2 linked regions of the Streptomyces ficellus genome follow. The protein of the gene in region 2 interacts with the protein of the main gene of each other region in a pairwise test. Links are inferred from orthologs where the notes say so. Each region holds a gene or a part of one and is shown on either strand. Other genes may lie near its edges. The genes, in order: EIZ62_RS07670 and clpS.

Evidence for each region.
Region 1: the proteins of clpS (region 2) and EIZ62_RS07670 interact in binary tests that used the Escherichia coli proteins (3 or more experiments, as listed by UniProt). The link is inferred for Streptomyces ficellus from one-to-one orthologs.

The regions. Positions count from the first base shown.
Region 1 is NZ_CP034279.1:1,774,133-1,784,908, forward strand. What follows is about bases 4,114-6,873. They hold EIZ62_RS07670 (Dps family protein), read right to left. Parts: upstream 5,857-6,873; coding sequence 5,371-5,856; downstream 4,114-5,370. Other genes in these bases: EIZ62_RS07660 (SDR family NAD(P)-dependent oxidoreductase), read left to right, coding at 4,114-4,852; EIZ62_RS07665 (hypothetical protein), read right to left, coding at 4,800-5,207; EIZ62_RS07675 (helix-turn-helix domain-containing protein), read right to left, coding at 6,019-6,402; EIZ62_RS07680 (CinA family protein), read right to left, coding at 6,512-6,873. In the rest of the region: EIZ62_RS07650 (ATP-dependent helicase), read left to right, coding at 1-3,095; EIZ62_RS07655 (Fpg/Nei family DNA glycosylase), read left to right, coding at 3,199-3,996; more of EIZ62_RS07660, read left to right, coding at 4,064-4,113; more of EIZ62_RS07680, read right to left, coding at 6,874-7,033; pgsA (CDP-diacylglycerol--glycerol-3-phosphate 3-phosphatidyltransferase), read right to left, coding at 7,030-7,716; 30S ribosomal protein S12 methylthiotransferase RimO, read right to left, coding at 7,713-9,197; EIZ62_RS07695 (helix-turn-helix domain-containing protein), read right to left, coding at 9,360-10,271; EIZ62_RS07700 (DNA translocase FtsK), read right to left, coding at 10,479-10,776.
Region 2 is NZ_CP034279.1:4,615,548-4,626,282, reverse strand. Bases 1,552-4,270 are described here. They hold clpS (ATP-dependent Clp protease adapter ClpS), read right to left. Parts: upstream 3,206-4,270; coding sequence 2,897-3,205; downstream 1,552-2,896. Other genes in these bases: EIZ62_RS20665 (nicotinate phosphoribosyltransferase), read left to right, coding at 3,335-4,270; EIZ62_RS20675 (DUF2017 domain-containing protein), read right to left, coding at 2,325-2,900; EIZ62_RS20680 (amino acid permease), read right to left, coding at 1,552-2,000. Also shown: EIZ62_RS20685 (M67 family metallopeptidase), read right to left, coding at 67-489; more of EIZ62_RS20680, read right to left, coding at 570-1,551; more of EIZ62_RS20665, read left to right, coding at 4,271-4,663; EIZ62_RS20660 (isochorismatase family protein), read left to right, coding at 4,827-5,414; EIZ62_RS20655 (hypothetical protein), read right to left, coding at 6,087-6,419; EIZ62_RS20650 (immune inhibitor A domain-containing protein), read right to left, coding at 6,542-8,995; EIZ62_RS20645 (immune inhibitor A domain-containing protein), read right to left, coding at 9,216-10,735. UniProt on the Escherichia coli protein: Involved in the modulation of the specificity of the ClpAP-mediated ATP-dependent protein degradation.

The sequences.
Region 1 (10,776 bases), 2.8 Mb from region 2 along the record:
ACCGGGTCACCGGCACGGTGACGGGCCGGCCGGGGGCGCAGCGTCTGGCCGTGACCTCCGGCGGCACGATCCCCGACCGGGGCCTGTTCGGGGTGTTCCTGGCGGGCGCCGACCCCAAGAAGGGCGGCGGGCGGGTCGGCGAGCTCGACGAGGAGATGGTGTACGAGTCGCGGGTCGGCGACGTGTTCACCCTGGGCACCTCGTCGTGGCGCATCGAGGACATCACGCGCGACCGGGTGCTGGTCTCGCCCGCGCCCGGTGTGCCGGGCAGGCTCCCGTTCTGGAAGGGCGACCAGCTGGGCAGGCCGCTGGAGCTGGGGCGGGCCGTGGGGGCGTTCCTCCGTGAGGTGGGTTCGCTGGCCGCGGACGACGCGCGGCTGCGGTTGCTGGCGGCGGGCCTGGACGCCTGGGCGGCGGACAACGTCCTGGCGTACCTCGACGAGCAGCGCCAGGCGTGCGGTCATGTGCCGGACGACCGGACCATCCTGGTGGAGCGGTTCCGGGACGAGCTGGGTGACTGGCGGGTGGTGGTGCACTCGCCGTTCGGCGCGCAGGTGCACGCCCCGTGGGCGCTGGCGCTGGGCGCCCGCCTCACCGAGCGGTACGGCATGGACGCCCAGGTCATGCACGCCGACGACGGCATCGTGCTGCGGCTGCCCGACGCGGACCTGATGGGCCTGGACCTGCTCGACCAGGACCCGGCGGCGGCCCCCGGTCTGGAGTACGACGACGACAAGGCCCCGGTCGGTGCCGCCGACGTGCTGTTCGACAAGGGTGAGGTCGACCAGATCGTCACCGACCAGGTCGGTGGCTCGGCGCTGTTCGCGTCCCGCTTCCGCGAGTGCGCGGCTCGTGCCCTGCTGCTGCCGCGCCGCAATCCGGGGAAGCGCACGCCGCTGTGGCAGCAGCGCCAGCGCGCCGCGCAGCTGCTCCAGGTGGCGAGCGAGTTCGGCTCCTTCCCGATCGTCCTGGAAGCGGTCCGCGAGTGCCTCCAGGACGTGTTCGACGTGCCGGGGCTCAGGGAGCTGATGGGGGACATCGAGTCCCGCCGCGTCCGGCTGGTCGAGGTGACGACCCCCGAGCCGTCCCCGTTCGCCCGCTCGCTGCTGTTCGGTTACGTGGCGCAGTTCCTGTACGAGGGCGATTCGCCGCTCGCCGAGCGGCGGGCCGCCGCGCTGTCGCTGGACTCGCGGCTCCTGTCCGAGCTGCTGGGCCAGGCGGAGCTGCGGGAGCTGCTGGACGCCGACGTGCTGGCCGAGCTGGAGGGCGAGCTCCAGTGGCTGACCGAGGACCGCCGCGTCAAGGACGTGGAGGGCGTCGCCGACGTGCTGCGCGTCCTCGGCCCGCTCACGGAGGCCGAGCTGGTCGAGCGCGGCGCCGACCCGGACTGGCCCAGGCAGCTGGAGAGGACCCGCCGCGCGATTCGCGTCCGGGTCGCGGGCGGCGAGCATTGGGCGGCCGTGGAGGACGCGGGCCGTCTGCGCGACGCCCTGGGCACGGCCCTGCCGGTCGGCGTCCCCGAGGCGTTCACCGAGCCGGTCAAGGACCCGCTCGGCGACCTCCTCGCGCGGTTCGCGCGCACCCACGGGCCCTTCACCTCCACCGGCGCCGCGGCCAGGTTCGGCCTGGGCACCGCCGTCACGGACGGCGCCCTGCACCGCCTGGCCGCCGCCGGCCGCGTCGTCCAGGGTGAGTTCCACCCCTCGGGCATCGGCCAGGAGTGGTGCGACGCGGCGGTGCTGCGCCGGTTGCGGCGCCGCTCGCTCGCCGCCCTGCGGCACGAGGTGGAGCCGGTCCCGCCGGCCGCGCTCGCCACGTTCCTCCCTCAGTGGCAGCACCTGAGCGGCAACAACCTGCGCGGCATCGACGGTCTCGCCCGTGCCGTCGAGCAGCTCCAGGGAGCGCCCGTCCCCGCCTCCGCCCTCGAGAAGCTGGTCCTCCCGTCCCGCGTCGCGGGGTACAGCCCCGGCATGCTCGACGAGCTGACGACCACCGGCGAGGTCGTGTGGGCGGGCGCGGGCGCCCTGCCCGGGAAGGACGGCTGGGTCTCGCTCTACCTGACGGACGCCGCTCCCCTGCTGCTGCCGCCGCCGCACCCGCTGGAGCCGACCGCCCTGCACGAGTCGGTCCTGTCGGCCCTCTCCGGCGGATACGGCCTGTTCTTCCGCCAGATCGCCGACCAGGTCCGCGCCACCACGCATCCCGACGCCACCGACCCCCAGCTGGCCGACGCCCTGTGGGACCTGGCCTGGTCCGGCCGGCTCACCAACGACACCCTGGCGCCGCTGCGCGCCCTGCTCGGCTCCGGCCGTACGGCGGGCTCCACCGCCCACCGCGCCAAGCGCACGGTCCCCCGCGGCCGGTACGGCACGCTGAGCGCGGCCGCCCGTACGGCGTCCCGCTCCGGCCCGCCGACCGTCAGCGGCCGCTGGGCCCTCCTCCCGCCCCAGGAGCCGGAGCCGACCCACCGCGCCCACGCGCTGGCGCGGACCCTGCTGGACCGGCACGGCGTGGTCACGCGCGGAGCGGTGGCCGCCGAGGGCGTGGAGGGCGGTTTCTCGGCGACGTACCGCGTCCTGTCGGCCTTCGAGGACAGCGGACAGGCGCGTCGCGGCTATGTCGTCGAGGGTCTGGGAGCCGCCCAGTTCGCCATGGACGGTGCCGTGGACCGGTTGCGGGCGGCGGCCAACGCGCGCGACCGCGCCGACACGTCCGCCGCCCCGCGCGCCGTGGTCCTGGCCGCCGCCGACCCGGCCAACGCGTACGGTGCGGCCCTGCCCTGGCCCGAGCCGCCCACCGACGCCGGCCACAAGCCGGGCCGCAAGGCGGGATCCCTGGTCGTCCTCGTGGACGGCGAGCTGACGCTCTACATGGAGCGCGGCGGGAAGACCGTGCTCTCCTGGCCCACCGAGCCGGACGATCCGGCCCTCCAGGCCGCCGCCGACGCCCTCGCGACGGCCGCCCGGGCGGGTTCCCTCGGCACCGTCACGGTCGAGCGGATCAATGGAGCCGCGGCCCTCACGTCACCCCTCTCCCGCTCGCTGGAGGCGGCCGGTTTCCACGCGACGCCACGAGGCCTGCGCCTACGCGCGTGACCGCCCCGCCCCGCCGCGCCCCACCCCGTACGCACCCGCCCCCACACCACCCCGTGCGAGCCGCCCCGCACACCCCACCCGCCCCGTCCCGCATCATGGACCCATGCCCGAAGGAGACACCATCTGGCTGACCGCCCACCGCCTGCACGCAGCGCTCGCGGGCAGGCTCCTGACGCGCTCCGACCTCAGGGTCCCCCGTCTGGCCACCGCCGACCTCACCGGGCGGACGCTCCTGGACGTCACCCCGCGCGGCAAGCACCTCCTCACCCGCATCGAGGGCGGCCTCACCCTCCACTCGCACCTCCAGATGGACGGCGCCTGGCGGGTCTTCACCCCCGACCAGCGCTGGAACGGCGGTCCCGGCCACCAGATCAGGGCCATCCTCGGAACCGCCACGCACACCGCCGTCGGCTACCGCCTGCCCGTCCTGGACCTGATCCGCACCAGCGACGAGCCGAACGTCGTGGGCCACCTCGGCCCCGACCTGCTGGGTCCCGACTGGGACGCGGAGGAAGCGGTGCGCAGGCTGTGCGCCGACCCGGCCCGGCCGCTGGGCGAGGCGCTCCTGGACCAGCGGAATCTCGCGGGCATCGGCAACGTCTACAAGTGCGAACTGGCCTTCATGGCCCGGGTCACGCCCTGGCTCCCGGTCGGCGACCTGGCGCCGGGGGTCCCGGAGCGGCTGGTGGCCACCGCGCACCGCCTCCTGGAGGCGAACAAGGAACGCTTCGACCGGCGGACGATCCTCACCAACGACCGGGCCGACCGGAGGCTGTACGTCTACAGCCGTCTGAACAAGCCCTGTTACCGCTGCGGCGCCCTCATCCGCCGCAAGGAGGAGCTGGGACGCGACCGGCTCTCCTACTGGTGCCCGGGCTGCCAGTCCGGCCCGGGTCCGTGACCGCAGCCTGATGGTCCGTGACCGCACACTGATTGACGACCCGTCAGATCCCGTCTACCGTCACGGAATGGCCCTCCCGCCGTCACAGCCGTACGACCTCACCGGCCGCACCGCGTTCGTCACCGGGGCCGCCGGCGGCATCGGCCGCGCCACCGCCGTACTGCTCGCCCGGGCGGGCGCCACCGTCCACTGCGCGGACCGCGACGAGACGGGACTGCGCCGGACGCTGACCACCATCACCGAACGCGGTCACGGACAGGGCCACGCTCCCGCCTACGCCCACACCCTCGACGTCACCGACCGCGCCGCTCTCCGCGCCGCCGTGGACGAGGCCGGACCGCTCCACGTCATGGCCGCCGTGGCGGGGGTCATGCACACCAGCACGGTGCTGGAGACGACGGACGAGGACCTCGACCGCGTCCTGGCGGTCAACTTCAGGGGAGTCCTGTACGCCTGCCAGGAGGCGGTCCGCTCGATGGTCGCGCACGGCGTCCGCGGCTCCGTCATCACGATGGCGTCCGGCGCGGTGGACGCGGCGAGCCCGGGCCTGCTCTGCTACAGCGTCTCGAAGGCCGCCGTGGTGCAGCTCACCCGGACGCTGGCCACGGAAGCGGGCCCGCACGGCATCCGGGTGAACGCGGTCGCTCCTGGCTGGATCCGCACGCCCATGACCGAACGCCACGAGGCCGACCGGCAGCCGCGGGTCGAGGCAGCCATGGCGCGAATGTCCCCGCTCGGCCGGGTGGGTGAGCCGGAGGACGTCGCCCACGCGGTGCTCCACCTGGCCTCGGACGCCTCGTCGTTCACGACGGGTCAGATCCTCCGCCCGAACGGCGGCGTAGCCATGCCCTGGTGAGCCGTACGACGCGAAGCGGCCGCCGCCACGCCGGAGCCGTCCGTGTCCCGGCCGGGGCACGGCCCCGGGACCACGCGCCCGCCACCTCCGACCACGCACCCGCGGCCCCCGGCAGCACACCCGGCAGCCGCTCCCGCAGCACGCCCGCCACCCCGGATCCCGCACGCGCCCCGGACGCCGTGCGGGCCGACGCCACATGGACGGGGAGCAGGCTCAGCCCCCAGCCGCCCGCGGCCACGGTTCCCTCGACGAGCCCCGTCTGGCCGGGCGCCAGGACCAGCCTCAGCACCGCCCACCACCACAGCCCGCCCAGCACCAGCGCGAGTGCCAGCAGGGGAACCCGTCGCCGTACCATGGCCGCCTCCTCCGGTCGACGCTAGACCGGCGCGATCACATGACGGGAGGGCGTACCGTTGCGCGCGTCCGGCGCGCGCCGGGTCTCGGTACACCCTCCCGTCCGTTCCGTTTCAGCAAGCGGGGCTCTCGCCCGGCGGTGCCGGCACCGCGCCCCGGCGGGGTTACGGGTTGTCCGCCTGACGGCTCTCCGCCTGGAACATCCAGCTGTGCTTCTCGAGGTCGGCGGTGAGGGCGATCAGCAGGTCCTGGGTCACCGGGTCGGGCTTGTCGGTCGCCTCGATCCGCTCCCGCAGGCGGCCGACGACGGTCACCAGGGCGTCGACCATGATCCTGACCGCTTCGTCGTCCTTGATCCACCCGGACGGCACGTTCTTGATCGCCGTGCTCGACGCGACGGTGCCGGCTCGGCCGTCCGGGGTGATGCCCAACGCCGAGGCACGCTCCGCCATGATGTCGGAGTGCTGCCGGGCGGTGGCCACGACCTCGTCGAGCTGAAGATGGATCGAGCGGAAGCGCGGGCCGACCACGTTCCAGTGCACCTGCTTGGCCACCAGGGACAGGTCGACCGCGTCGACCAGGGCACCCTGCAGGGCCTCACCGACGACCTTCAGGTCGGCGTCGGACAGCGGGCTCTTGACGACAGACATTCCGAATCCTCCGTTTTCCGGCGTGCGGCGGGAGCGCACGCCCGACCACCATTACACATATGACCTAAAACGGGCATTCGAGGTAAACGAAAGCCCCGGTCGGCCATTCGTGTACCCGACCGGGGCTCAGCTCAAAACGTGCACATTCCGCACACGGAGTGCTCAGGCGGCGACGACGTCCACCGCCTCCGCGGGCGCCTTGATGGTCACCCGCTCCGTCGGCACACCAGCCACCGACGTCACGGACACAGAATTGAGCATCGGGCGTACCGCGGCCGGCACCGGCTCACTCGCCGCTGCCGATTCGGCCAGCTCAGCCAGCGAGAGCTCGTCGCTCACCTCTCGCATGAGCTCGGACATCCGTACGTCAAGCGCGTCGCAGATCGCGGAGAGCAGCTCGGAGGAAGCCTCCTTCTGCCCCCGCTCCACCTCGGAGAGATAGCCGAGCGAAACTCGGGCGGACGAGGAGACTTCGCGCAGAGTACGGCCCTGGCGCTGGCGCTGCCGACGCAGCACGTCACCCAGCAGGCGACGGAGCAGAATCATCGGTGGCTCCCTCCTCGGACCGTGTAGCCGCATCCTTCACGCCCCACCGTACCGCCTCGCGCTGCGGCCGTGCGGGGAGCGATGACGTGTTCACTCAGGGCTGCAAACATCAGTTCCCCCCGTTCTGTTCCGTATCCTGTGCCCGCGCATTCCCCGAGAGTTCGCCCACGAGCAGTTCCAGCACGCTCCGTACACTCTCTCTACGGATTTCCGCACGGTCGCCGTTCAATCGCAGTGCCGCGACTTTCCCCGCCTCCAGGGGCCCGCCGACCGGCCCGCAGACGGCCACGAACACCGTGCCCACCGGCTGTCCGTCCTGCGCCTCGGGCCCCGCGACGCCGGTCGTCGCGAGCCCCCAGCCGGCCCCCAGCCGCGTCCGGACACCCGCCGCCATCTGCAGCGCGACGGCCGCGTCCACGGCCCCGCGCCGGGCCAGGAGGTCCGCGTCCACGCCGAGCAGGTCCCGCTTGAGGGCGGTCGCGTAGGCCGTGACGGACCCCCGGAAGGAGGCGGACGCTCCGGGCACGGACGTCAGCTCCGCCGCCACCAGGCCACCGGTGAGCGACTCCGCGACAGCGACCGTCTGGTCACGCTCCGCTAGGAGGGCCAGAGCGCGCGCTGCCGCCTTCATCGTCCCGACTCCGTCTCGGAGCGCTCCCGCGCCCGTTCCGCACGTTCCACCGCGAGTCCCTGACGTCGCAGGAGCACCGCCTGCCGCACGTAGTCGAGGCCCGTCACGACCGTCAGCACAACGGCCACCGCCATCACCCAGAAGCGCAGCGTCGCCAGTGGACCGGTCAGCGCCAGAACATACATTCCGACCGCCGTCCCCTGCGCCAGGGTCTTCATCTTGCCGCCGCGGCTGGCCGGAATCACCCCGTGCCGGATCACCCAGAACCGCATCAGCGTGATGCCCAGCTCACGGAAGAGGATCACTCCGGTCACCCACCACGGCAGGTCCCCGAGCGCCGACAGGCAGATCAGACCGGCCGCCATGATCGCCTTGTCGGCGATCGGGTCGGCGATCTTGCCGAAGTCCGTGACCAGGTTGTACGCGCGGGCCAGGTGGCCGTCGAAGATGTCGGTGATCATCGCGACGGCGAACGCCGCCCACGCCCAGGCGCGCCAGGCCGGGTCGTACCCGCCGTCCTGGAGCATGAGCACCACGAAGCCCGGCACGAGCACCAGCCGCACCATGGTGAGGATGTTGGCGATGTTCCACAGGCTGGCCTGATTGACGGCCGCAGCGCCCAGCTTGCCGCCGGGCGCCGGCCTACCCGTACCGCCCGCCGCGGATGCCGGAGCTCCGGTCATCTGCCCGCCTCCTCAAGACACTCCGCGACGAGGTCGACGCCCTCCGTGCCGACGGCCTTGGCCGTGACCATCCGGCCCGGCACCAGGCCCTCGGTGGTCGTGAAGAGCACCTGGCCGTCGGTCTCGGGCGCCTGGTGCGCGGCGCGGCCGACGGCGCCCTCCCCGCCCGGCGTCCCGTCCACCGACTCGACCAGTACCTCCATGGTCTCGCCGAGCCGCTCCTCCGCGCGCTGGGCGGTCAGCTCCTCCGCGAGGCGCGACAGGTGGGCGAGCCGCTCGTCGACGACCTCCTGGTCGAGCTTGCCCTCGTACGTGGCGGCCTCGGTGCCGTCCTCGTCCGAGTAGCCGAACACGCCGATCGCGTCGAGCCGCGCGTGCGTGATGAAGCGTTCCAGCTCGGCGAAGTCCTCCTCGCGCTCGCCGGGGAACCCGACGATGAAGTTGGACCGCACACCGGCCTGGGGTGCCTTGCCGCGGATGGTGTCCAGCAGCTCCAGGAACCGGTCGGTGTCCCCGAAGCGCCGCATCGAGCGCAGCACGGCGGGCGCGGAGTGCTGGAAGGACAGGTCGAAGTACGGGGCGACCTTCTCGGTCGACGTCAGGACGTCGATGAGGCCGGGGCGCATCTCGGCGGGCTGGAGGTAGCTGACACGCACACGCTCGATCCCGTCGACCGCCGCCAGCTCGGGCAGCAGGGTCTCCAGGAGGCGGATGTCGCCGAGGTCCTTGCCGTACGAGGTGTTGTTCTCGGAGACCAGCATGACCTCCTTCACGCCCTGCTCGGCCAGCCAGCGCGTCTCGCCGAGGACGTCACTGGGGCGCCGGGAGACGAAGGAGCCGCGGAAGGACGGGATGGCGCAGAACGAGCAGCGGCGGTCGCAGCCGGAGGCGAGCTTCACCGAGGCGACGGGGCTGGTGTCGAGCCGGCGGCGCAGCGGGGCGCGCGGCCCGGACGCGGGGGCGACGCCCTCGGGCAGGTCCTGCGGGGCCGGGGCGGGCGCGGGCTCCTGGGAGTGCCCGGGCAGGGCCACGTCGGAGGCGGCCTGCTGGCGCTGCACGGGGCTGAGCGGCAGCAGCTTGCGCCGGTCGCGCGGGGTGTGGGCCTCCACGCTGCCGCCGCTGAGGATGGTCTGGAGGCGGCCGGAGATGTCGGCGTAGTCGTCGAAGCCCAGCACGCCGTCGGCCTCGGGCAGCGCCTCGGCGAGCTCCTTGCCGTACCGCTCGGCCATGCAGCCGACGGCGACGACGGCCTGGGTCCTGCCGTGGTCCTTCAGGTCATTGGCTTCGAGCAGGGCGTCGACGGAGTCCTTCTTGGCGGCCTCGACGAAGCCGCAGGTGTTGACGACCGCGACGTCCGCGTCGGCGGCTTCCTCGACGAGCTCCCAGCCGTCCGCTGCCAAGCGGCCTGCGAGCTCCTCCGAGTCCACCTCGTTACGGGCGCAGCCAAGAGTGACAAGGGCGACGGTACGGCGTTCGGGCATGGACTCAAGACTACTTCGTCCCGGCGACACCCCCGTCGCTCAGGGGTCACGCCCGGCTCCGCCGGGGCCAGCCCCCCGCCGCGCCGCCGCCGAAACCACCCGACACGGTGGTCCGCCGCCCGCTCCCACCCCCGCGGACGACCGGACCACCGGACGGCCGGCTCACCCGACCTGCGGGTCGCCCTTGGTGTACGACAGCCGCTCGACCTGGCCGTCCTCGAACTCGTCCTCGACCTTCTTGCCGTTGACGAACAGCTCGATCGCGCCGGCGTTGCCCAGGATGAGGTCCAGCCGCTCGTCGTCCTGGAAGGTCTTGGAGTCGCCCTTCTGCAGCAGCCCGTCGAAGAGCAGCTTGCCGTCGCGCGCCTTGGCCGAGATCCAGCTCTTGTCCTCGGTCGCGGTGAGCCGGACCGTGACCTTGTCCTTGGGGACGGCCGCGATGGCGCTCTCCGACGGCGCCGGCGGCGGGGCGACCGCCTTGGGCGGCTTCGCCTTGCCGCTGGGCTTCTGCGCGGGCGCGGGGCCCTCGGCGACGTTGTTGGCCTTGGAGCCGCCGCCCCCGTCGCCGTTGAACAGGGTGAAGCCGACGAAGCCGATCACCGCGACGATCGCGGCCACCATGGCGGCGGTCCAGTTGGGCCGGCGCCGTTCCGGGCGGATGCGCTCGGCCTCGAACAGCGGTGCGGCGGGCGTCGGCGCCGGACGGCCGCCGTGCTCGGCGTCGTACCGCTCGACCAGGGCCGCCGGGTCGAGACCGACGGCACGCGCGAGCGTGCGGACATGGCCGCGGGCGTAGACGTCGCCGCCGCAGCGGGAGAAGTCGTCCTCCTCGATCGCGTGCACGATCGGGATGCGGACGCGGGTGGAGGTGCTGACCTCCTCGACCGTCAGGCCGGCGTCGATCCGTGCCTGCTGGAGCACACGGCCGATCGAGGGCCGGTCGTCCTCGGGAGCGTCGGAGCCGTCCGTGACATCACGGGCATCCGTGACATCGCCGGCGTCCGGGGCATCGGACACGTCGGGGGCGTCGGGGGTCGAAGGCCGGTCGTCTTCGGGGGAGTTGCCGATGGACACGAGGGCGCCTTTCGAGCGTGTAACCACCTGCTGGAGGTTCAGTCTATGGGTGGTACGAAAGGGTGGGGCAACCGGGCGGACGCAGTTTGTACGCCATCGGAATGGCCGCGCGCCCGAGAAGCGGTACAACCATTTTCCGCCTCTCCCTCCAACTTGACGTACGGAAGGAGGAAACGGTTGCTCACGGTTCCCTAACGAGTGAGAGTCCTACGACTCCGACTCCCCCCGGATGACAGCGAGTACTCCATCCAGCTCATCCGGTTTGACAAGGACGTCCCGCGCCTTGGACCCCTCGCTGGGGCCGACGATGTTCCGCGACTCCATCAGGTCCATGAGCCGGCCCGCCTTGGCGAAGCCGACGCGCAGTTTGCGCTGGAGCATCGACGTCGAGCCGAACTGGGTGGACACGACCAGCTCGGCGGCCTGGCACAGCAGGTCCAGGTCGTCGCCGATGTCCTCGTCGATCTCCTTCTTCTGCTTCGTCCCGGTCGTGACGTCGTCCCGG
Region 2 (10,735 bases):
CGGAGTGTGATCCCGCATGCTGGACCCATTCCGACCATCATGCGGGACGCTTCCCGGAACGGGGGCTCAGTAGGCCTCGACGACCTGCACCTCTTCCTCGGTGATCTCGCCGTCGACGATGCGGTACGACCGGAACTGGAACGGTCCGGCGTCGTCGGCGTCGGCGGTGGAGACCAGGACGTAGTGCGCGCCGGGCTCGTTGGCGTACGAGACGTCGGTGCGGGAGGGGTACGCCTCGGTGGCGGTGTGCGAGTGGTAGATGACGACGGGTTCCTCGTCGCGGTCGTCCATCTCGCGGTACAGCTTCAGCAGGTCGCCCGAGTCGAACTCGTAGAACGTGGGCGAGCGGGCGGCGTTGAGCATCGGGATGAAGCGCTCGGGGCGTCCGGAGCCGGCCGGGCCCGCGACCACGCCGCAGGCCTCGTCCGGGTGGTCCTCGCGCGCGTGCGCGACGATCTGGTCGTACAGAGCCCGTGTGATGGTCAGCATGGGCTCAGGATAAGCAGAGGGGCCCGCCCGTACCGAGGGATGGTACGGGCGGGCCCACATGCTGGACGAGCGACGGACGGCTACCGCTTGAAGGAGGCGTTCTCCGGGTTCCGGGACTTCAGGACCAGGTAGGAGACACCGAGCAGCAGGGCCCACAGCGGGGCGCAGTACAGGGAGACCCGCGCGCCCTCGTCGATGCCCATCATCACGATGACCATGCCGATGAACAGCAGCGCGAACCAGCTGGTGAAGGGCGCTCCGGGGGCCTTGAACTCCGACTCGGGGGCCTCACCGCGGGCGACGGCGCGCCGGTAGCGGATCTGGGAGACCAGGATCATGATCCAGGCCCACATGCCGGAGATGGTGGCGAAGGAGACGACGTACTCGAAGGCCTTGCCGGGGGCGACGTAGTTGATCCAGACGCCGACGAGCATCAGCGCGGCCGAGAAGGTGAGGCCGACGAGGGGGGTGCCGGACTTGGTCAACTTGGTGAAGACCTTGGGGCCCTGGCCGTTGAGCGCGAGGTCGCGCAGCATGCGGCCGGTGGAGTACATGCCCGAGTTGCAGGAGGACAGGGCGGCGGTGAGGACCACGAAGTTGACGATGGCGGCGCCGATGCCGAGGCCCATCTGCTCGAAGGCGGCGACGAACGGTGAGACGCCGGGCTGGAAGTGCGTCCACGGCACGACCGACAGGATCATGATCAGCGCGCCGACGTAGAAGACGGCGATGCGCCACGGGACGGTGTTGATGGCCTTCGGCAGGGTGACCTTGGGGTCCTTGGACTCGCCGGCGGTGACGCCGACCAGTTCGACCGCGAGGAAGGCGAACATCACGATCTGGAGGGTCATCAGCGTGCCGCCGATGCCCTTGGGGAAGAAGCCGCCCTCGGACCAGAGCATGGTCATGGACGCGGTCTCGCCGGCGTCGGAGAAGCCGATGGTGAGGATGCCGGCGCAGATCAGGATCATGCCGAGGATGGCGGTGACCTTGATCATCGAGAACCAGAACTCCAGCTCGCCGAAGAGCTTCACGGAGATGAGGTTGGCGCCGTACAGGATGACGGTGAAGATCAGGGCGGACACCCACTGCGGGATGTCCCACCAGTACGTCATGTACGTGGCGGCCGCGGTGACCTCGGTGATGCCGGTGACGACCCAGAAGAGCCAGTACGTCCAGCCGGTGACGAAGCCGGCGAAGGGACCGATGAACTCACGGGCGTACTCGGCGAAGGAGCCCGAGACGGGCCGGTACATGAGCAGCTCGCCCAGCGCCCGCATGATGAAGAAGATGACCAGGCCGGCGATGGCGTACGCCAGGATGAGGCTCGGGCCGGCCTTGGCGATGGCCTTGCCCGCGCCGAGGAAGAGCCCGGTGCCGATGGCTCCGCCGATCGCGATCATCTGGATCTGCCGGGCGCCGAGGCCCCGCTGATAGCCCTCACCCTCGGCGGATGCGGCCCCCGCGGCCCCACTGCCGTCGTGCTGCTGGTCGACCTGCACTGAGGTCATGGTTGGTGCGCCTTTCTCCACGCTGATCCGCGTCGCTCGCGCCGCACGGCGCTGAGGCGCGGATCAGGTCCTGATCCCCCCGGATATGGATGGAGTGCCACCGGCGGTCTGCCGGTCGTGGCGCACCCGGGAACAGGGGTGGCGTCCCCGGGCGATCGTGAAGATTTATCACGCTCGTCAGAGTGATCGACGAGCGCGCCTGTGGCGCACCACACAGGGAAAACCGGACAAGCCGCCTATAGGCCCACGAGCCGGGGCGGGCGGGTCATCCGATCGGTAATCCGATCGTTATGCGGATTTGAGTGTCCGCTGAGCGAACGAAGGTCACATGAGGGTTTCGACGAGCGTCTCCTGGAGGGCGCCCAGCCACAGGTAGGCCATGACCATCGGCTTGCGCGGGTCGGCGTCGGGCAGCCGGTACAGCGCCTCGTTCTCGTCGTCGTCCCTGACCTCCAGCCGGGTGCCGATGGTCAGCCGCAGGTCGTTGAGCGCGCCGAGCCAGTGGCGGGCCTCGTCGGCCGTCAGCTTCAGCACCGCGCCGCCCTCGCCCGCCGCGTCCAGCCCGTCCAGGCTGCGGACGACGGCGAGCGCGTCCTCGCGCTTGCGGGCGCGCAGGTCGTTCTCGGTGTAGCGGCGGAACTCGGCGGACGCGGCGCGCAGCTGCTCGTCGCCGTCGTCGTACGCGTTGGGGAAGAGGCGGGCCAGCGCCGGGTCGGCGGGCGGCTCGCTGGGGCCCTCGCGGAACAGCGCGGCCAGCGGGTCCTCGCCCTTGGGCGGGACGTCGCCGGGGCCGATCAGCTCCAGGAGCTGGACGGCCAGCGAGCGGAGGATGGAGATCTCGACCTCGTCGAGCGGGACGGCCGCGCCGCCGCCGGGCAGCGCCTCGAAGTGCCCGCTCATCCGTTGCGGTCCTGGGAGAGGGTCGCCCACAGCCCGTATCCGTGCATCGCCTGCACGTCCCGCTCCATCTCCTCGCGGGTGCCGGCCGAGACGACGGCCCGGCCCTTGTGGTGCACGTCGAGCATCAGCTTGTGCGCCTTGTCCTTGGAGTAGCCGAAGTACGCCTGGAAGACGTAGGTGACATAGCTCATGAGGTTGACCGGATCGTTGTGGACGATCGTCACCCAGGGCACGTCGGGTTCGGTGACGGCGAAACCCTCTTCGGCCACTTCGGTGCGTTCGATCTCTGCGGGAGCAACACTCACTTAGCCAATGCTGCCACTGAGGGTGGGGGGTCGCACAAACGGGGCCCGGACCGGCCCCGGTCACGACCCCTCCGGCAGCGGGCACCGGGAAATCGTCACTCTGACGAGTATTCGGGGTAGCATCGTCGTATGAATGCTGCGGATCTCGGGCTGCCGGTGGACGTGCCGTCTACCGCGCTCTTCACCGACCAGTACGAGCTGACCATGTTGCAGGCGGCCCTGCGCGGCGGCACCGCCGACCGGCGGTCGGTCTTCGAGGTGTTCACCCGCCGGCTGCCCGAGGGGCGGCGTTATGGCGTGGTGGCCGGCACCGGCCGCGTGCTGGACGCCGTGGAGAACTTCCGCTTCGACGGGGCCGTCATCGGCTTCCTCCGGGAGCACGGCATCGTCGACGAGCCGACGCTGGCCTGGCTGGCGGACTACCGCTTCGGCGGCGACATCTGGGGCTACCCCGAGGGCGAGGTGTACTTCCCCGGCTCCCCGATCCTCCGGGTCGAGGGCTCCTTCGCCGAGTGCGTCCTGCTGGAGACGGTGATCCTGTCAATCCTCAACCACGACTCGGCGATTGCGGCGGCCGCCTCCCGGATGTCCGCCGCGGCCGGTGACCGGCGGCTGATCGAGATGGGTGCCCGGCGCACGCACGAGCTGTCGGCGGTCGCGGCGGCCCGCGCCGCGTTCGTGGGCGGCTTCTCCTCCACCTCCGACCTGGCGGCGGGCTTCCGGTACGGCATCCCCACGGTCGGCACCTCCGCGCACGCGTTCACCCTGCTGCACGACACCGAGCGGGACGCCTTCCGCGCACAGGTCGACTCCCTCGGCCGCGGTACGACGCTGCTCGTCGACACGTACGACGTGGCCGAGGCGGTGCGTACGGCCGTGGAGATCGCCGGCCCGGAGCTGGGCGCGGTGCGGATCGACTCCGGCGACCTGCTGCTGGTCGCGCACCGGGTGCGCCAGCAGCTGGACGAGCTGGGGGCGCGCGACACGAAGATCGTCGTGACCTCGGACCTGGACGAGTACGCGATCGCCTCGCTGGCGGCGGCGCCGGTCGACGCGTACGGGGTGGGGACGCAGCTGGTCACCGGCAGCGGTCACCCGACGTGCTCGATGGTCTACAAGCTGGTCGCCCGCGCCGAGTCGGCCGACCCGGGGGCGCCGCTGCGGTCGGTGGCGAAGAAGTCGCTGGGCGGGAAGATGTCCGTGGGCGGCCGCAAGTGGGCGGCGCGGCGGCTGGACGCGTACGGGGTGGCCGAGGCGGAGGTCGTCGGCACCGGACCGGTGCCCGCGGAGCTCGCGGACCGGCAGCTGCTGATGGAGCTGGTGAAGGGCGGCGACGTCGTGGCGCGTGAACCGCTGGAGGCGGCGCGCGAGCGGCACATGGCGGCGCTCACGGGGCTGCCGATGTCGGCGATCCAGCTGTCCCGGGGCGAGGCCGTCATCCCGACGGAATACGTCTGAGCGCCGGGCGGGGGCCGGGGCGTGACGCCCCCTCCCGCCGGGCGGGACAAGTCTCTAGGCTCGAACCCGTCCCCGGCGCCCCCGCCCGGCCCGCCGACCCCGACCCCGACCCCGCCCCCGACCGTCCGGCCGCTCGACACATCCCCACCGAAGGACTACCGCCATGCACCGCGCACTGATCGTCGTCGACGTCCAGAACGACTTCTGCGAGGGCGGCAGCCTCGCGGTGGCGGGGGGAGCGGACGTCGCCGCCGCCATCACGGACCTGGTCGGCGAGGCCGCCGGGGCCGTGTACCAGCACGTGGTCGCCACCCGTGACCACCACATCGACCCGGGCGGCCACTTCTCCGACGAGCCGGACTACGTCGACTCCTGGCCGCGGCACTGCGTGGCCGGTACGGAAGGGGTGGGCTTCCACCCGAACTTCGCGCCGGCGGTGGCGTCGGGCGCGATCGACGCGGTCTTCGACAAGGGCGCGTACGCGGCGGCGTACAGCGGCTTCGAGGGCACCGACGAGAACGAGGTCCGGCTGGCCGACTGGCTGCGGGAACGGCAGGTCACGGAGGTGGACGTGGTGGGCATCGCCACCGACCACTGCGTACGCGCCACCGCACTGGACGCGGCACGCGAGGGCTTCCGCACCCAGGTGCTTCTGGACCTCACGGCCGGCGTCGCGGAAACGACCACCGAACGTGCCCTCGCGGACCTGCGGGCCGCCGGCGTCGAACTGACCGGCAAGCCGGTCGTCTGACGGCGGCCCCGTCGCCCGGGCCGCGCTAGCCGGGCACCTGACCGCGCTGGCGAGGCGCCTGCCGACCGTGCGCCGCCGATCGCCGGTCGCACGACCGCGCAGCGAGCCAAGTGGCGCGCCGACCGCACGCGCCGGTCGCCCGGCCGCGCCGGCCGCTGGCCCTCCGGCCGCGCCCGCCGGAGGCCGGGGCTGCACGACCGCAGGCCGCCGGAGGCCCGGCAACCAGACCACAGCGCCCCCGCACAGCAGCCGCACGACCGCACAGGCGAGCCGCCCGGCCGCGCCGCCCGCCGGCCGCACGCGCCGCCGGTGCGCGAACGAGCAGCCCGCACGGCCACGCCCGCCAAAGGCCGGGGCTGGGCGACCACAGGCGGCGCGGCCGTGCCGTCGGACCGGGGCCGGTCTACGAGGCCGCAGGCCCGCCGGGGGCCGGAGCCCACCGGGCCGGGCCTACAGAACCCTCGCGGAGCCGCGCCCCGGCGCCGCTGTCCCGCGCGGGCGGGCGGCGGGTGGTGAGGGGTGGGCCGGGCTGCCGGGCGACTGGCGCGCGGCGGGCGCTGCGGCCTGGTGGCCCCGGCGTGCGGTGGGTACGCGGCCCTGTAGACCTCCACCGCGCCCCCGGGGCGCGCCGCCCCGGCACGCGCTCGCCGTACGCGGGGCGGTCCCGCCGGGCTACGACGCCGAGGGGGCGCCCCACGCCCTCGACTGGGGGAGCAGGGCGCGGATGGGGTGCCAGAGTTCGGTGTGGGACTCCGGGGCCGTTCGCCAGAGCAGGCCGTCGGGGTGGTGGAGCACCGCGGTGATCTCGTCCGGGGTGGGCGGGTGGGTGTTGCCGCGCAGGTAGACCGCGCGCAGTCCGAGGTTCCGCAGCCTGGTCAGGGCGCGGGCGCGGTTGGCCGCGTGGACGAGGACGCGGACCGTGGAGCCGTCGCCGACCGGGTTGGGCAGGCTGAGCGCCACCACGACCTTGCCGCCGGGCAACTTGGTGAAACCTCCACCGGGCATACGAACCACTCCCCCGTGAGATGGTGTGTCAATAAGAACGGGCCACCACGCACCTAAACAGAATCGGCCGCCGCCCGCTAGGGGGCGACGGCCGATCATGCTTTGACCTGCGAAGACGAGGTTTACTTCGTCGACGGGCCGACCTGGACCGTGATCGTCTGGCCGTTCTTCGGCTGCTTGACGATCGCGATCTTGGTGTTGGTGTCAGTTACCTGGACGCCCGCACGCGGGTTCGACTCGAACCAGTAGGTGCCCTTGCGGTCGTCGAAGGCGGAGACGCCGCGCTGCGACGCGATCTTGGACGGGACGCCCGCCTTGTGCAGCGTGATCCCGGTGGTGCGGTAGAGGCTGAACGGCGAGTCGTACGCCTGGATGCGGTTGCGCATCAGGGTGCCGTCCTTCCAGTGGGTGGGCGCCGGGTGGGCGTCGACCGGCAGGATCAGGCCCTTGCCCGGGTGGGTGGCGGTGTTGTTGTCCTTCTGGGAGGTGTCCCACTGCCAGACCAGCAGACCGGTCTGGTAGGGGTAGTGCTCCACCCAGGAGTCCTTCGGGGCCGCGAAGCCGAAGTTGTACGGGCCGACCTTCAGGGTCGCGTCGTACGAGACGTACTGGCGGTTCTCGGCGATGTAGTACTGCTCGTACTCGTTGGTGAAGGACTCACCGATCCGCGAGAAGCCCTTGCCGGTCCAGCCGTTGTCGTCACCCTCGGCGTTGTCCGTGAAGACCGGCGCGCCGTCGGCCGTCAGGGCGATGTTGTCGGCGGTGAAGCCCTTGCCGCCCGCGCCGCCGTCGGTCTGGTAGCGGAAGCGGAGGTCGACCTTCTTGCCGGCGTAGGCGTCCAGCGGGAAGGCCAGCTTCTGCCAGGCGCCGGAGACGCCGGTCAGCGACGGGGCGCCGCTGGCGTCGGCCGGGATGGCCTTGCCACCGGCGGTGCCGGCCAGGGCCGTCCACTGCTTGCCGCCGTCCGTCGACACCTCGGTGTAGAGGTAGTCGTAGTCCTGCTCGATGTCCCACCAGCCGTCGAGCGTCAGCTCGGCCTTGGTCTTGCCGGTGAGGTCGACGGAGCGGGTGAGGGTGTTCTTGAGGTCGTCACCCATGTCGCTCCACCACTGCTTGGAGCCCTGGGCGGGCTTCACGACCGCGGTGGTGACCTTCTTCTTCGGCAGCTCGACGACCAGCGCCTGCGGGTTCTTGGTGTTGTACTCCGAGACACCCAGCGTGTGCTTGGACTTGGTCGCCGCCTTGGCCTTCTCGTAGTTCAGCCAGCCGAGCTGGAGCTTGTCCCACGAGGTCATGTCGCCGGGCAGGTCGCCGATCTCGTTCTTGCCCGTGCCGAGCCAGGAGCCGGACGACATCAGGGACCAGAAGCCGGTCGAGTTCTCCGCGCCCGCCGCGCCGGAGGTGTCGTACAGGTCCGGCAGGCCGAGGTCGTGGCCGTACTCGTGGGCGAAGACGCCGAGGCCGCCGTTCTCCGGCTGCATCGTGTAGTCGCCGACCCAGATGCCGGTGCTGCCGATCTGCGTGCCGCCGGCCTTGTTCTGCGCCGGGCCGGTCTTGCCGGCGTCGGTGCCGTACGCGTACCAGCGGTGGGCCCACAGGGCGTCGCCGCCCTGGACGCCGCCGCCCGCGGACTCGTCCTCACCGGCGTGGACGATCTGGAAGTGGTCGATGTAGCCGTCGGCCTCGTTGAAGTTGCCGTCGGCGTCGAAGTCGTAGCGGTCCCACTGGTCGTACTGGGCCAGCTGCGCCTTGATCTGGGCGTCGGTCTTGCCGGCCGCCTTCTGCTGCGCGGTCCAGGCGGTCACACCGTCGCGGACGGCGTCCCACACGTTGGAGCAGTTGCTGTTGCCGCAGTAGTTCGAGCCGTAGCGGGCCTCGTTGTACTCGACCTTGACCCAGTCGGAGACGGCGCCGTCGACCGAGTAGCGGCCCGACGAGGTCTTCTCGTAGTAGGTCTTCAGGGACTGCTTCTGCTGGCCGGTCTTCTTGTCCTTGCCGGTGCCGAAGTACAGGTCCTGGAAGTGCTTCTGGTTGTAGTCCTTCTGCCAGGCCGTCGAGTTGTCCTTCGAGCGGTCCGGCTCGGCTATCTGGTTGTGCAGCGGGCCGGGCGTGCCGCCGAACTTCGGCTTCGGCTCGGTGGTGTCGTCGTCCGCACGGTCGACGAGCGTGGTGTTGTCCACCTTGTCGCCGAACTCGACCAGGATCGTAAAGATCTTGTCGGTCTTCTCACGGCCGAGCTCGACGTACTTCTTGTCGTCGAGCTTGACGACCTTGGAGGCACCCCTGCGCTCCACCTTGAGGTCGCCGGACAGCACCTGCTCCAGCGCGGCTTCGCGCTGTTGGGCCTGCTGCCTGCTGAACGGGCCGTCGAGGTCGTGGTCGACCTTGGCGGCGTGGTCGTGCCCGGGGGCCCCGTGCCCCGCGTCCTGCGCACCGGGCGCCGGATCGTGGCGCTCGATGCCGTTGGTGGGGCGGTTGTCGGCCTGGGCCGTCGTGAAGGCGGATGCCGTCGCGGCGGTGGCGGCCAGCGCCACGATCACCGCGGACGCTCTGAACGCCCGTCGTCTGCTGGTCACTTGATCTTGTCCTCCCCGCGCCCGCGAACCGCGGATGGGGGGTCGAGTGTTATCCGCGTGCGGTGTCGCGCCACAAGTGACGACATTCGACCGGAGAATGACGCGAAAAGACAGATCTTGACTTGCACAGGCCAAGTGCTCTATGTGAACAGGCCGATCCGCATTGCGAACAGCGCGTGAACGCCCGCGGGCGGGCGATCCGGGCAGGTCACGGGCCAGGTCACGGCACCGACGGGCCCACGTCCACGGTGACCGACGAACCGTGCGCCGGCTGGGCCGCGATGGAGATCCGGGTGTTGGTGTCGGTGGTCCGCACCCCGCCGAACTCGTTCTCGGCGTACCAGTACACACCCTTGTGGTCGTCGAAGGCCGGATTGCCCGCATGTGGCGCGACGTGCCGTGCCACCCCCCGCTTGTGCAGGGTGAAACCCGGCACCGGGTACCGGCTGAACGCCGCGTCGTACGGGGTGATCTTGTTCGACATCAGGCTGCCGTCCGACCAGGTCATCGGCCGCGGATGCGCGTCCACCGGCAACAGCAGGCCCTGGCCCGGGTGGTCGGTGACGTTGTTGTCGCGCTGCGAGGTGTCCCACTGCCAGATCATCAGGCCCGGCCGGTAGGCGTAGTGCTCCACCCAGTCGTCCCGGGACGCCTGGAACCCGAAGTGGTACGGACCCGTCTCCAGCGTCCTGTCGTACGACACGTACTGCCGGTTCTCCGCGATGTAGTACTGCGGGTGGACACCGGTGACCGACTCCCCCACCCGCGCGAACCCGCGCGCCGTCCACCCGCCGTCCCCGGCCCCCTTAGCCCCTTCGGCCCCTTCGGCGTCGTCCGCGAACAGCGTGACACCGTCCGCCCGCACCGTGACGTTGTCCGCCGCGAACCCCTTGCCGGCCACCCCGCCGTCCGTCTTGTAGCGGAAGCGGAGCACGATCCGCTTCCCCGCGTAGGCGTCCAGCGGATACACCAGCGTGCGGTACGCGCCCGACACCCCGGTCAGCGCCGGCTTGCCACCCCCGTCCCGGGTGATGGCCTCCCCGTCCGCCGTGCCGTCGAGCGCCTTCCAGCTCTCCCCACCGTCGGTGGAGACCTGCGCGTACAGGTAGTCGTAGTCCTTCTCGATGTCCCACCAGCCGTCCAGCCGCAGCGAGGCGGAGGAGCGGCCGGACAGGTCGACCGCACGGGCCAGCGTGTGCGACAGCCCGTCCCCGTAGTCGCTCCACCACTGACCCGCACCGCCGGCCGGCTTCACCACCGGCGTGGTCACCGTCTTCTCCGGCAGCTCCACCACCAGCCCCTGCGGCAGGTCCGTGTGGTAGGCCGAGACGCCCAGCGTGTGCCGGGACGCCGTCGCCGCCTTCGCCCGCTCGTAGTCGAGCCAGCCCAGCTGGAGCTTGTCCCAGGCCGTCATGTCCCCCGGCAGGTCGCCGATCGCCTCCCCGCCCGTCCCCAGCCACGAACCGGACGACATCAGCGACCAGAAACCGACCGAGTTCTCCACCCCCGCCACGTTGTTGGTGTCGTACAGGTCCGGCAGCCCCAGGTCGTGCGCGTACTCGTGGGCGAACACGCCCAGCCCGCCGTTCTCGGGCTGCATCGTGTAGTCACCCACCCAGACCCCCGTGTCCCCGACGGCCACCCCGCCCGCCCGGAAACCCGCCGGCCCGGTGTCCCCGTCGTCCCGGCCGTACGCGTACCCCCGGTGCGCCCACAGCGCGTCGGGCCCCTGCGCGCCGC